3 linked regions of the Actomonas aquatica genome follow. The protein of the gene in region 1 interacts with the protein of each later gene in a pairwise test. Links are inferred from orthologs where the notes say so. Each region holds a gene or a part of one and is shown on either strand. Other genes may lie near its edges. The genes, in order: K1X11_RS03940, acpP and secA.

The links.
Region 2: the proteins of K1X11_RS03940 (region 1) and acpP interact in binary tests that used the Escherichia coli proteins (3 or more experiments, as listed by UniProt). The link is inferred for Actomonas aquatica from one-to-one orthologs.
Region 3: the proteins of K1X11_RS03940 (region 1) and secA interact in binary tests that used the Escherichia coli proteins (3 or more experiments, as listed by UniProt). The link is inferred for Actomonas aquatica from one-to-one orthologs.

The regions. Positions count from the first base shown.
Region 1 is NZ_CP139781.1:1,037,939-1,041,879, forward strand. The notes cover bases 731-3,602. They hold K1X11_RS03940 (acyl-CoA thioesterase), read left to right. Parts: upstream 731-1,900; coding sequence 1,901-2,305; downstream 2,306-3,602. Other genes in these bases: K1X11_RS03935 (glycosyltransferase family 4 protein), read left to right, coding at 731-1,874; queG (tRNA epoxyqueuosine(34) reductase QueG), read right to left, coding at 2,295-3,461; K1X11_RS03950 (shikimate kinase), read right to left, coding at 3,451-3,602. In the rest of the region: K1X11_RS03930 (ApeI family dehydratase), read right to left, coding at 1-483; more of K1X11_RS03935, read left to right, coding at 714-730; more of K1X11_RS03950, read right to left, coding at 3,603-3,941.
Region 2 is NZ_CP139781.1:1,570,147-1,574,204, reverse strand. The notes cover bases 373-3,361. They hold acpP (acyl carrier protein), read left to right. Parts: upstream 373-1,729; coding sequence 1,730-1,993; downstream 1,994-3,361. Other genes in these bases: K1X11_RS06030 (hypothetical protein), read right to left, coding at 3,313-3,361; fabF (beta-ketoacyl-ACP synthase II), read left to right, coding at 2,096-3,346; fabG (3-oxoacyl-[acyl-carrier-protein] reductase), read left to right, coding at 960-1,700; K1X11_RS06050 (proline dehydrogenase family protein), read left to right, coding at 373-875. Outside these bases: more of K1X11_RS06050, read left to right, coding at 1-372; more of K1X11_RS06030, read right to left, coding at 3,362-3,927. UniProt on the Escherichia coli protein: Carrier of the growing fatty acid chain in fatty acid biosynthesis.
Region 3 is NZ_CP139781.1:2,402,901-2,407,509, reverse strand. Bases 532-4,071 are described here. They hold secA (preprotein translocase subunit SecA), read left to right. Parts: upstream 532-844; coding sequence 845-3,871; downstream 3,872-4,071. Other genes in these bases: K1X11_RS09400 (hypothetical protein), read right to left, coding at 3,935-4,071; K1X11_RS09410 (UDP-glucuronic acid decarboxylase family protein), read left to right, coding at 532-665. Outside these bases: more of K1X11_RS09410, read left to right, coding at 1-531; more of K1X11_RS09400, read right to left, coding at 4,072-4,417; K1X11_RS09395 (hypothetical protein), read left to right, coding at 4,542-4,609. UniProt on the Escherichia coli protein: Required for protein export, interacts with the SecYEG preprotein conducting channel.

The sequences.
Region 1 (3,941 bases):
GAACGGGGCCTGAATCGGCATAACCGACACGATCTGCTCGATCGGCAGGAACTTCGTCGGCTTCGGCGGGGGCAAACCGCGCACTTTGCAATCAATGAAAGTTTTGATGTCACCGACGGTGCGCAGGTTACGCAGATCCTCATTGTTGATCTGCATCTGGAGCACGTCTTCCACCAGAATGACGATTTCCATCATCGTCAGGGAATCGATCCCGAGGTCTTCCACGAGACGCAGCTCGTCGTCGGCCTCCTTCAACTTGGCGCGCAGATCAGGCTCCACAAAGCGCTCGATCACACCGATAATCACTGCCGGTAAGTGACTGGCCTCCTGAGTCTTACGATAGGCAATCGCGGCCTCAATGGTCGCGGGCGAACACCGCTTGAGCGATTCGCGCAGCGCCGACTCATCTTCTATTGAGAACGGTTTGGGGGCCGTCTCCGGGGCCGCGTGGCCCTCCTGACCATCGAGGTCTCCTTTAGGCATGATTTTCGGTAGTTAGGTTTCGGTATTTTGAATGTAAACGTAATTCTTGGACCCACGCTGTGACGTTCCATCAGACCGACCGAGATCAAAAAGTTACTCAAACGTTGGTATTCCGACGCGGCTTTCCGCTGCTGACAGAATTTCAGAACCCGCGTTTGCATTCACTACGCCATTTTCAGTAAACGGTCGCTGTTTCATTCCGCGCGTCGCTTCGAGCGACCGCGTTTCCGATGTCCGATCCCGCCTTTAACCCTCTGTCGTCTCAGACGCTCTATCTCATCACGCACGAGTTTTACCCGAAGCGTGGCGGGATCGCGACCTTCACCGAGGAAATGGCCAAGGCATCGGTGGGACTCGGGCTCGATGTCGAGGTCTGGGCCCAGGAAGCCCCGACCGTGCGCGACGCCAGCCTGTGGCCGTTTCGGGTTTGGCGCATGCCGCTCAAGGGCACCCACGACCTGACATGTCAGCTTCGCTTGGCCTGGCAATTGATCCGCCGCCGCCGTGAGTTACGCCGAGCCACCGTCTACCTGCCGGAGCCCGGGCCGATGCTCACGCTGATGTTGCTCCAGCGCTTTCATGCCTTCCGGCCCAAACACCTCGTGCTCACGTTCCATGGCTCCGAGGTGCTGAAGTTTTACCGCAACCCGCTCATCCGTCCCCTCGCCCGCCGCCTCATCGGCTACGCCAACCGCATCAGCGTGCTCTCCGGCTACACCCGCGATCTGTTGCACACCCATTTCCCCGAGGCCCGCTCCAAGATTCTGCTCACGCCCGGCGCCCTGCGTTCCGACTTCGCTGTCGTGGAACACCCGGCCACCGCGCCCAATCCCAAGGTCGTCATCCTCACCGTGGGTCGGCTCCACCCGCGCAAGGGTCAGCTCATCACCCTGCAGGCCCTCCAAGCCCTCGCGCCCCGCTTCCGCGACCAGATCGAATATTGGCTGGTGGGCTCCACCGCCAAGGAGTCCTACGAGCAGAGCCTTCGCAGCACCGCCGCCCAGTGCGACTTCCCGGTGCGCTTCTTCGGCGATGTGCCCGACAACGAACTGAGCCGCATCTACGACCGCGCCGACGTCTTCGGCATGACCAGTATCGACTTTGGCAACAGCGTGGAGGGCTTTGGATTGGTCTACCTCGAGGCCGCCGCCCACGGCCTGCCCGTCGTCGCCCACGCCGTCGGCGGCGTGGCCGAAGCCGTCGCCGATGGTGAGACCGGCCTGCTGGTGCCGCCCCACCACCCGGCGCAGCTCACCGCCGCCTTCGAAAAACTCATCAGCGATCGCGCCCTGCGCGAACGCCTCGGCCAGGCCGGTTGGAACTGGGCCCGCCGCAACAACTGGTCGCATTCGGCCCGCGTGCTGTTCGGTGAGGCTCTCGCCGACTCCTGACACGTCCTGCGCCGTCGCCACCTTTCATGCTCGAATCCCGCACTACGATCCGCGTCCGCTATGCCGAGACCGACGCGATGGCTATTGTTTACCATGGCAGCTACCTGCCGTGGTTGGAGGTCGCTCGCACCCAATTGCTCCGCGATTACGGTTACCCTTACCGTGACCTGGAACAGGCCGGCTACCGCCTGCCCGTGCTCGATCTATCGGTGAGCTACCGCCGCCCCGCGGTCTATGACGACGACGTGGAAATCCACGCCGTGATCCGCGACCGCCCCGGCATTCGCATCAAAATCGATTACGAGATCCGCCGCGGCGAGGACCTGCTAGCGACCGCCCAGACGACGCACGCCTTCGTCGACGCCAAGGGCCAACCCACCCGCCCGCCGGCCGATTTTATGGCGGCCATGCGCGCCTATTTCACGGCGTAGGTTCACCGAATTCCGCCAGCACCGCGGCATCGGTCTCCCGCCCGCGCAACGCGGCCAGCTCGTCGAGCGTCGCGCCGAGTTCCCGCAAAGCCGCGACGGCATGGGCGCGCACCATCGCCCACTCACTCTCGGCCGCCAAGCGCCAGAGCGCCGGTCGGCACGCCAACGCTCCCGTATTCGCCGCGACGATACAGGCGTTGCGCAACAGGCCGCGCAGCTTGAGCCGCTTCACGGCCGTGCCTTTGAAGACGGCGGCGAAACGCTCCGGCGTCAGCGTCAGGATTTCTTCCAACGATAGCGCCGCGAGCTCCGGCCGCCGGTTCAGCAGCAGCGATTTCGAGGCCTGCGCAAACCGATTCCACGGGCACACCTCCGCACAGATGTCGCAACCATAGAGCCGATCGCCGATCCCGCGCCGCATTGCCCGCGGAATGATGCCGCGGTTTTCGATCGTGTGATAAGAGATGCAGCGCCGCGCATCCAATTCCCCCGGCGCGACCAGCGCCTGCGTCGGACACGCCTCAAGACACGCCGTGCACGAGCCGCAAAGCGTCCCCACCGGTCGATCCGCCGCCGCCCGACTCACGGGCGCATCGGGTTCGATCAAGATGCCGCCGCCTACCACGATGGCCGCCAGGAACAGCCAATTGCCAAACTCCCGCGAAATCAGCATGGCGTTTTTCCCCGTAAACCCCACCCCGGCGCGCGCCGCCCAACTGCGCTCCAGCACCGGCCCGGTATCGACGTAATACCGGTAGTCGGCTCCGCTGATGCCGCCCCATTGCTCCAGCACTTGCCCGGCCGCAACCAAACCCGGTTTGATCGAGTCATGGTAATCGTCGTGCAGCGCGTAACGCGCCCAGACGCCCGTGCCGCCCCCGTCCTCAGCCGGCACCGCCGCGGCCCCCACCGCCGGCGCCGGCGCGTAATTCACGCCCAACATCACCAGCGTGGTCGCCCCGGCCTGCACCTGCGTGACGTCGCGACGTTTCGCCCGCGAGCGTTCCATCCACGCCATGTCGGCCTGATGCCCCGAATCCAACCATCGCTCAAACGCATCCGCCCCTGGACTATCTCCGTCCACGCGGGCGAATCGCACCACGTCAAAACCGAGTGCGTGCAGTCGCTCCCGCAGAACCTCTCGATCAGCCGCCATGGGGCCCGGCCGCCTTGGCCTGTTTCTTCAACCAATCCGGCACTTCGCGGCGATACACCCGCATGACATGCGAGATGATGTCACTCGTCGGCCGGTGATCGGTCAGGATGACCGCGCCAGCCCGTTTGTAGACCGGCTCCCGCTCCTTGTAGAGCGCGCGGATGCGATCCATCGGATCCTCCACATCGAGCAACGGCCGATTCCGATTGGCCGAGGTGCGCTTTAAAATCGTTTCGAGCGACGCGTGCAGGCACACGACCACGCCCTTGCGCTTCAGCAGATCGAGCATGCCGGGCTGCACCACCAGACCGCCGCCGCAGGCCACCACGCAGTTTTCCGGCGGATGGCCCTCATCGATGAAATTTCGCTCCAACTGCCGAAAGAACGGCTCCCCTTCGTCGGGGTTCGCGAAGATTTCGGGGATCGTTTTCCCCATCGCCTTTTCGATTTCGTAGTCACTGTCCAACAGCCGGTATTTCA
Region 2 (4,058 bases), 530 kb from region 1 along the record:
TCCCCGGGCGAGGTGAGGAAATTGGCGCGCATCTGGTGGCGCATCCGCAGATCAGCTTCGTGGCTTTCACGGGCTCGCGAGCGGTGGGCACCGCCATTTGGGAAGCCGCCGGGCGCACGCTGCCGGGCCAGACGCAGCTCAAGAAGGTGGTCTGTGAAATGGGCGGCAAGAACGCACTCATCATCGACGACGACGCCGACTTGGATGAAGCCATTCCTGGGGCGCTGTATTCAGCGTTTGGATTCAGCGGTCAGAAGTGTTCGGCCCTGTCGCGACTCATCGTGCTCGACGGCATCTACGATACGTTTGTGGAGCGTTTTGTCGCGGCCTGCGGCAGCCTGCAAATCGGCGACCCGACCGATCCCGGCACGTTGGTGGGGCCAGTCATCGACGAGGAGGCGCAGCGCAAGATTCGCGGCTGCATCGATACCGGGCGAGGGGAGGCGCGTCTGGCTTATCAAGGCACCGCGCCGGCCCACGGTTGGTTCATTGGGCCGACCGTGTTCACCGAGGTGCGGCCCGACCATCGCATCGCCCAAGACGAGGTTTTTGGACCCGTTGTCGCGATCCTGCGGGCCCGTGATCTCGATGAAGCCATCGCGTGGGCCAACGGCACCGACTATGCGCTCACGGCCGGTTTGTTCTCGCGGCGACCTTCTGCATTGCGTCGGGCCGCGGCTGAGCTCGAAGCGGGTAACATCTACCTCAATCGCGCGATCACCGGGGCCATCGTCGAACGTCAGCCGTTTGGCGGTTACCGCATGAGTGGTGGTGGCACCAAGGCGGGCGGCCGCGGTTATCTGGAGAACTTCCTCGTCCCGCGGTTGGTGAGTGAAAACGTGCTGCGGCGCGGCTTTACGCCGCCAGACGAGTGAGGGCGCATGTGTTAAACCGGTGGGCGCAGCCGATGCATTTTGTCCTCGCCCCCGGTTAAGAGCTTCGCGCACTTTGCACCTTCTATGACGTTTACTGATCGCACCGCATTGGTGACGGGCGCTGGCCGTGGCATCGGCAAGGCCATCGCCGAGTCCCTCGCCGCAAAGGGCGTTAAAGTCATTTGTGTGTCCAAGAATCCCGCCAGCTGCGGGGGGGTCGCTGACGCCATTAAAGCCGCCGGCGGTGAAGCCGTCGCGCGGGCGGTTGACGTGTCCGATGGACCGGCCGTGCAGGCCGCTGCCGAAGAGTTGCTCAAGGAGTTCGGCAAGATCGATATCTTGGTGAACAACGCCGGTATCACCCGCGATGGATTGCTCGCGCGCATGTCCGAAGAGGACTGGGACGCCGTGCTGCAGACGAACCTCACCAGCTGCTTCCATTGGACCAAAGCCATCGGCTGGCCGATGTGCCGCAACCGCTGGGGTCGCATCGTCAACATCTCTTCTGTTTCCGGCATCATGGGGAATGCCGGCCAAGCCAATTACTCTGCCGCGAAAGCGGGCATGATCGGTTTCAGCAAGACGGTCGCGAAGGAATTCGCGCGCCGCAATGTGACCGTGAATGTCGTCGCTCCCGGCTTCATCAAAACTGATATGACCGCTGAGCTCAGCGAAGAAGTGCAAAAGGGAGTCGTTGAATTCATTCCCATGCGCCGCTTCGGTGAAGCCACCGACATCGCCAACGCCACGACCTTCCTGTGCAGTGAGGAGTCCTCCTACATCACAGGACAGGTTTTTACCGTTGACGGCGGTATGGTGATGTGAAGCCTCAGCGCCTTTAGTAGTCCCTCCACATGTCCGACCAAAAAACCATCGAACAACGGGTTAAGGAAATCATCGTTAACCAACTCAACGTGAACGAGGAACAGATCACTCCGGAAGCTTCGTTCCTGGATGATCTCGGTGCCGATTCCCTCGATACTGTCGAGCTGATCATGGCCTTCGAGGAAGAGTTCAAGGAAGAGATTCAGGGTGAGATTCCCGAGTCCGACGCCGAGAAGCTTCAGACCGTCGGTCAGGTCGTCGACTACATCAAGGGTAAGGCCGGCAACAGCTGAGTCTTCCGTCACATTTTTGGGCGTCCTACCGGTCTCGTAAGCGAGCCGCTGTGGGGCGCCCTTTTTGTTGTTAAAATCGTTCCTCCCTTAAGTCTTCGCTGAATGGATACCCTTCCCGATTCCCAGCGTGTGGTCGTCACCGGTCTCGGTGCGGTGCACGGTTTGGGCCACGATCCGGTGGCCTTCTGGTCCAGCTTGGTCGCCGGCAAACCCGGTGTTGACCGCGTTGCGTTGTTCGATCCCGAACCGTTCGCCTGCCAAATTGGTGCCGAAGTGCGAGACTGGAATGTCGAGGAGCACATGGATCCCAAGGAAGCGCGGCGCAACGACCGCTACACCCACTTCGGTTTTGTGGCGGCGAAGCAGGCCGTGGAGGATTCGGGTCTCGATTTTGACGCTGAGAACCCCGACGAGATCGGCGTGTTGGTCGGCTCCGGCATTGGCGGCATGCTCACCTACGAGCAACAGCTCCGTCGTCTCGTCGATGGTGGTCCGCGCAAGGTCTCGCCGTTCACCATTCCTGCCCTCATCGGCAACATCTGCTCGGGTCTCATCGCCATCCGCTACGGCGTGCGTGGTCCGAACTTCGGCGTGGTGTCCGCCTGTGCCACGGCGACCCACGCCATCGGTGAAGCGATGCACATGATCCGCCGCGGTGACGCCAAGGTCATGATCGCAGGCGGCGCAGAAGCGGCGATCACGCCGTTTGCCTACGCCAGCTTCTGCTCGATGAAGGCCATGAGCACGCGCAACGACGATCCGCTCACCGCCAGCCGTCCCTTCTCTCAGGGCCGCGATGGTTTTGTGATGGGTGAGGGCGCCGGCGTGCTGATTCTCGAATCGCTCGAACACGCCAAGGCGCGCGGTGCCCGGATCTACGGCGAAGTGGCGGGTTACGCGGCCACGGCTGATGCTCACCACATCACGATGCCCGATCCCGAAGGCAAGGGCCTTGGCATGGCCATGACCCGTGCGCTCAAGTGGGCTGGAGTCGAGACCACCGACGTGGATTACATCAACGCCCACGGCACCTCGACGCCCTACAACGACAAGTTTGAGACCATGGCGATCAAGCGTCTCTTCGGCGACCACGCGACCAAGCTCGCCGTCTCGTCGACCAAATCGATGACCGGTCACCTGCTGGGCGCCGCCGGCGGTATCGAAAGCATCGCCTGTTTGAAAGCGATCGAACACCAGACGCTGCCGCCGACGATCAATCTCCACGAACCCGATCCCGAGTGTGATCTCGACTACGTGCCCAACACGGCGCGTGAGGCCAAAGTGGATACGGTGCTGAGCAACAACCTCGGCTTCGGTGGTCAGAACGCCGCCGTCGTCTTCCGCAAGGTCTGAGTCGGTCGGGCGACGCGGGTGCGGAGGAGGGTTTCCTCCCTTTCGTCTCGCGACGTCGGGCATTCCGGCAAGCTGCACTTCTCCAGGAAACGGTGCAGGGCCACCCAACCGTGGGGGGCTTCGCCGGCGCTTTGCTCGAAGATGAGTGCGCCGTGCGAGCGGGTGTAAAAACGCAGCGTGGGATCGTGCGCGAGAGCGTGTGCCTTGAGGTGCCCCGTGCTGAACTCACGCCAAGCGAGGAGCTGTAGTTGCTCGCGCCAGCAGCCGGCAGCACGCACCACCGCCAGATGGCTGCGTGGCCACAGTTCAAAATGAGTGACGAAGCTCCGCGCGAAGCGGCAGGCGAGGAGGGCAAATCCCAGACCGCCGACGGCGAGCAATGAGGCCAGGGCAAGCGCCGGCGCGTGCAGCTCCGCGAAGCCGTGCTGAAAGGCGGCGCGTAGGACCACGCTCGTGGTGGTGACCGCCGTGAGCAGACCCAGGGCGCTCGCGGCGCGGGCCATCAGCCGGATGCGTCTGCCGTGTGGATGACGGAAGAGGATCGGTTGGTCGCTGGTGTCGGAGGGGGTGGCGTCGCGCACGCCAAAACCTTAGCGGAGGAGGGGCGCCATCCGGTATACGCATAGGTGCGTAAAGGAGGGCGGGCCGTGGGGCAGGGTAGCGCGAGCAAGCTCGCAGCCTACAGTGCGGGAACGAACGCGGAATGTAGGCT
Region 3 (4,609 bases), 1.4 Mb from region 1 along the record:
CCAAGACCTCGGTTATGGGGGCGATCAATTGCCTCGGTCTGGCCAAGCGCGTGAAGGCCCGCGTCTTCCAGGCCAGCACCAGCGAAGTGTATGGTGACCCAACCGTGCACCCGCAGCCCGAGTCGTATTGGGGCAACGTCAACACCATCGGCCTGCGCTCCTGCTACGACGAAGGGAAGCGTTGTGCCGAGACCCTGTTCTTCGACTATTACCGGGAGAACGGCGTCGATATTCGCGTGGTGCGCATCTTCAACACCTACGGCCCGCGCATGCACCCCAACGATGGGCGCGTCGTCTCCAACTTCATCGTGCAAGCGCTGCAGGGGCAGGATCTCACCGTCTACGGCGACGGCTCCCAGACGCGCTCCTTCTGCTACGTCGACGACCTCATCGAAGGCTTCCTGCGACTCATGGCGCAGGACGCTACGGTCGGCCCGGTCAACATCGGCAACCCCGGCGAGTTCACCATGCTCGAGCTGGCGGAGCTCACCCTCAAGTTGGTGGGCGGCCCCTCCAAGATCATCCACCAGCCGCTCCCGGCCGATGACCCGAAGCAGCGCCAGCCCGACATTACCTTGGCCAAAAAACACCTCGATTGGGCGCCGACCGTGCCGCTCGAGGAAGGCCTTAAACGCACCATCGATTACTTCCGCACGCAGGTCTGAGACCGAGGCGGGGCGCGCTATAACCTGCGCCACCGCGAGCCCAAGTGTGTCATCGTGTCGCCCGGTGCTGTCTCACTCGAGGGCGCGCCCGTCGTCTTTTTGACGGAAGTTACCTCTGAGGAACATCGGGATTTGTCATTTGCCAAGGCGGTGGCCCGGCCTACGCTGGCCGGTTCCTCATGTTCGACTTTCTGTTCAAACGTTTCGCCGGTCGTCACTATCGCAAGTTCCTCGAGTCCGTTAAGCCCCTCGTCGCCAAGATCAACGAGATCGAGGAGTCGTATCAGGCGCTCAGCGAAGAGCAGCTCAAGGCGAAGACCCCCGAATTTCGCGAGCGCCTCAAAAACGGCGAAACCCTCGACGACATCCTGCCCGAGGCCTACGCCACGGTGAAGAACGCCGCCCGCCGTCTCGTCGGCACCACCGCCGTCGTCAATGGCCACGAACAGCGTTGGGACATGGTCCACTTCGATGTGCAGCTCATCGGTGGCATCGCCCTGCACAAAGGCAAGATCGCCGAAATGGCGACCGGTGAAGGTAAAACTCTCGTCGCCACCCTGCCGCTCTACCTCAACGCCCTCGTCGGTCGCAATTCGCAGCTGGTCACCGTCAATGACTACCTCGCCCGCCGCGACTCCGAGTGGATGGGCCATCTCTACAAATACCTCGGGCTCACCGTGGGTTGCATCCAGCAACAAATGGCCCCGGCCGTGCGCCGCGAGATGTATGGTTGCGACATCACCTACGGCACCGCCTCCGAATTTGGCTTCGACTACCTCCGCGACAACGGCATGGCCACGCGTAAGGAGGACCAGGTGCAGCGCGACCACTGGTTCTGTATCGTGGACGAAATCGACTCCATCCTCGTCGACGAAGCCCGCACCCCGCTCATCATTTCCGGTCCGGCGCCGATTGAGCGCGAGCAGCCCTTTACCCGCCTCAAGCCGACGGTCGAGCGCCTGGTCAACATGCAGGCCAAGCTCTGCAACCGTCTCGTCTCCGAAGCCAAGCCGGTCATCGAGGACGACAGCGCCGATGCCGACGCCCGCCACGAGGCCATGCGCAAGCTCCTCCAGGTGAAGCTCGGCAGCCCGCGCAACAAACAACTCCTGCGCGTCCTCGAGATTCCGGCCGCCCGCAAGGCCCTCGACAAGATCGAGACCGAGATGAACTCCGATCTGCAGAAGACCGAGATGTTCGCCCTCAAAGAAGAGCTCTTCTTCTCCATCGACGAGCGCCAACACCAGGCCGACCTCACCGAAATCGGTCGTCGCACCCTGCGCCCCGATAACCCCGACGCCTTCGTCCTGCCCGACCTTGCCACCGAGCACTCCGCCATCGACGCCGACACCTCCCTCACGCCGGAGCAACGCGAGGAGCGCAAGAACAAGTCCCACGAGGCCTACGCCGAGGTTTCCGAAGAGATCCACGCCATTTCCCAGCTCCTGCGCGCCTTCTGCCTCTACGAGCGCGACGTCGAATACGTCGTCCAAGATGGCAAGGTGAACATCGTCGACGAGAACACCGGCCGCGTCATGCCGGGCCGTCGCTGGTCCGACGGTCTCCACCAAGCCGTCGAAGCCAAGGAAGGCGTCAACATCGAGCGCGAGACCCGCACCTACGCCACCGTTACCATCCAGAACTACTTCCGCATGTATGAGAAGCTGGCCGGTATGACCGGCACGGCGGAGACGGAAGCCACCGAGTTCAGCGAAATCTACCGCTTGGGCGTGCAGGTCATCCCGACCAACAAGCCCAACATCCGCATCGATAAGAACGACTCCATCTTCAAGACCCGCCGCGACAAGTTTAACGCGGTGGTGGCGGAGATCACCGAAGCCAACAAGCGCGGCCAACCGGTCCTCGTCGGCACCGTCTCGGTCGAGTCGTCCGAAGTGCTTTCCCGCATGCTCCGCCGCGCCGGCATCGTGCACACCGTGCTCAACGCCAAGTTCCACGAGCAGGAGGCCGACATCGTCACCCGCGCCGGTCATCGCGGCGCCGTCACCATTGCCACCAACATGGCCGGTCGCGGCACCGATATTAAGCTCGGCGAAGGGGTGCGCGAACTCGGCGGCCTCTATGTGATCGGCACCGAGCGCCACGAATCGCGTCGTATCGACCGCCAGTTGCGCGGTCGTTGTTCGCGTCAGGGCGACCCCGGCACGACCAAGTTCTTCCTCTCGCTGGAAGACAACCTCATGCGCCTCTTCCTCCAGGGCAATCTGGCCTCGCGCCTCATGGAAGGCTCCATGCGCGAAGGCGAAGAGCTCGAGCACTCCCTGCTCAACCGCTCCATCGAGAGCGCGCAGAAGAAGGTCGAGCAACAGAACTTCTCCATCCGCAAACGCCTCCTCCAATACGACGACGTGCTCAACCAGCAGCGCGAAGTCATCTACGGCATCCGCAATGCCGCCATCCACGCCGAGCGCCCCAAGGACATCATCTTCGAGCAGGTGCAGGAAGAGGTCGAAGAACGCCTCGAGACCGCCGGTTGGGGCGAGAAGGGCGGCCCGACCGAGGAGTCGCTCGAACAGCTCATCGGCTGGCTCAATACCCATTTCCCGATCGGCCTGCACGTGCAGGACCTCAAGGGCCGCAACTTCGAGGACTCGACGCGCATTGTCCTCGAGAAGGTCAAAAAGTCCTACGAGGTGAAGGAATCCGTCGAGATCCCCGAAGCCCTCGGCGCCCTCGAGCGCTACGTGATCATCAACGCCATCGACCGCCACTGGCAGGAGCACCTCACCGAAATGGAAGAGCTGCGCCGCGCCATCGGCCTGCGCTCCTACGGCCAGAAGGATCCGCTCGTTGAATACAAGGGCGAGGCCTTCAAATACTTCGAGGAACTCATGGGCAACGTGCGGCTCAAGATTTGCACCGGCCTCTTCCGCAGCGCCTCCAACATCCAAGCCTTCGAAAACATGTTGCAGCTCCTCAGTCGTGGCGCGAAGACCGAGGGCCCGGAGAACGCGCCGCAAGCGCCCACCGCTGCTGCCGCACCGCCTCCGCCGCAGATCCGTTCCCATGTCACCGGTGGTGGCGTGGGCGGTATGCCCGGCGCCGCTCCCGCGCGCAAGCCGGCCAGCGACATCAAGCTGCCCATGCCCAAGCCCCAGCCGGCGCAGGCCATGCCCAAGGTCGGTCGCAATGACCCGTGCCCCTGTGGCAGCGGCAAGAAGTTCAAGCAGTGCCACGGTCGCTGAGCGACCCCACCACATTGCTCGTTTTCGCAGACCGGACTCCAGCGCGGGTCCGGTCTTTTGCTTTTAGTTTTCTTCGCTGGCGGCAGCCGGCGGACCGTTCCGGCCCCAACGCACACTGGTTACAAGGCCGTCGCGGAAAATCACCTGCAGGCCTTGCTGTTTGCTGGTTTCGTAAACCCCCTCGCGCACGGGGATGCGATATTGCAGCCGTTGTCCGGTGCGCACGTCGAATTCCGTGATCTCCTCGTAGTCCACCGTTTCTTCGCTGATCTGGCGTTGGACGATTTTGGGGTAGTTCCAAATCGTGAGCACGCCGCCATCTCGCACGGTGATCGTCTCGATGTCGCCCGGTTGGCCCAGGGCGACATACACCATGTCGTAATCGTCTCCGGGTTTGATTTCGCCGCGAGTGACCCGCTCCCGCGTGACCGGGCTCCAACCGCGGGCGGTGGCTTCGCGCTCCTTCAACCGGGACTGGGTGGATTCACAACCGGTCAATGCTACGATGCCCGCCGCCAAGATTCCCCGCCATGCCTGCGAATTCATGGCGATAACCGTGTTGGGCGACGCGGGTGAGGTCCAGCTTCGACCGATTACAAACAGGTTTCATCAGCGTGCTTGGCAGTGGACTCGCCGATGCTATGGACGACAATCCTGCCTGACCCGTTAGATGTCCGTTCACGATTCGCCTCCCCGGCACCTGCTCTCCCTGGAGATCCTCCCGCAACCCGACGATAC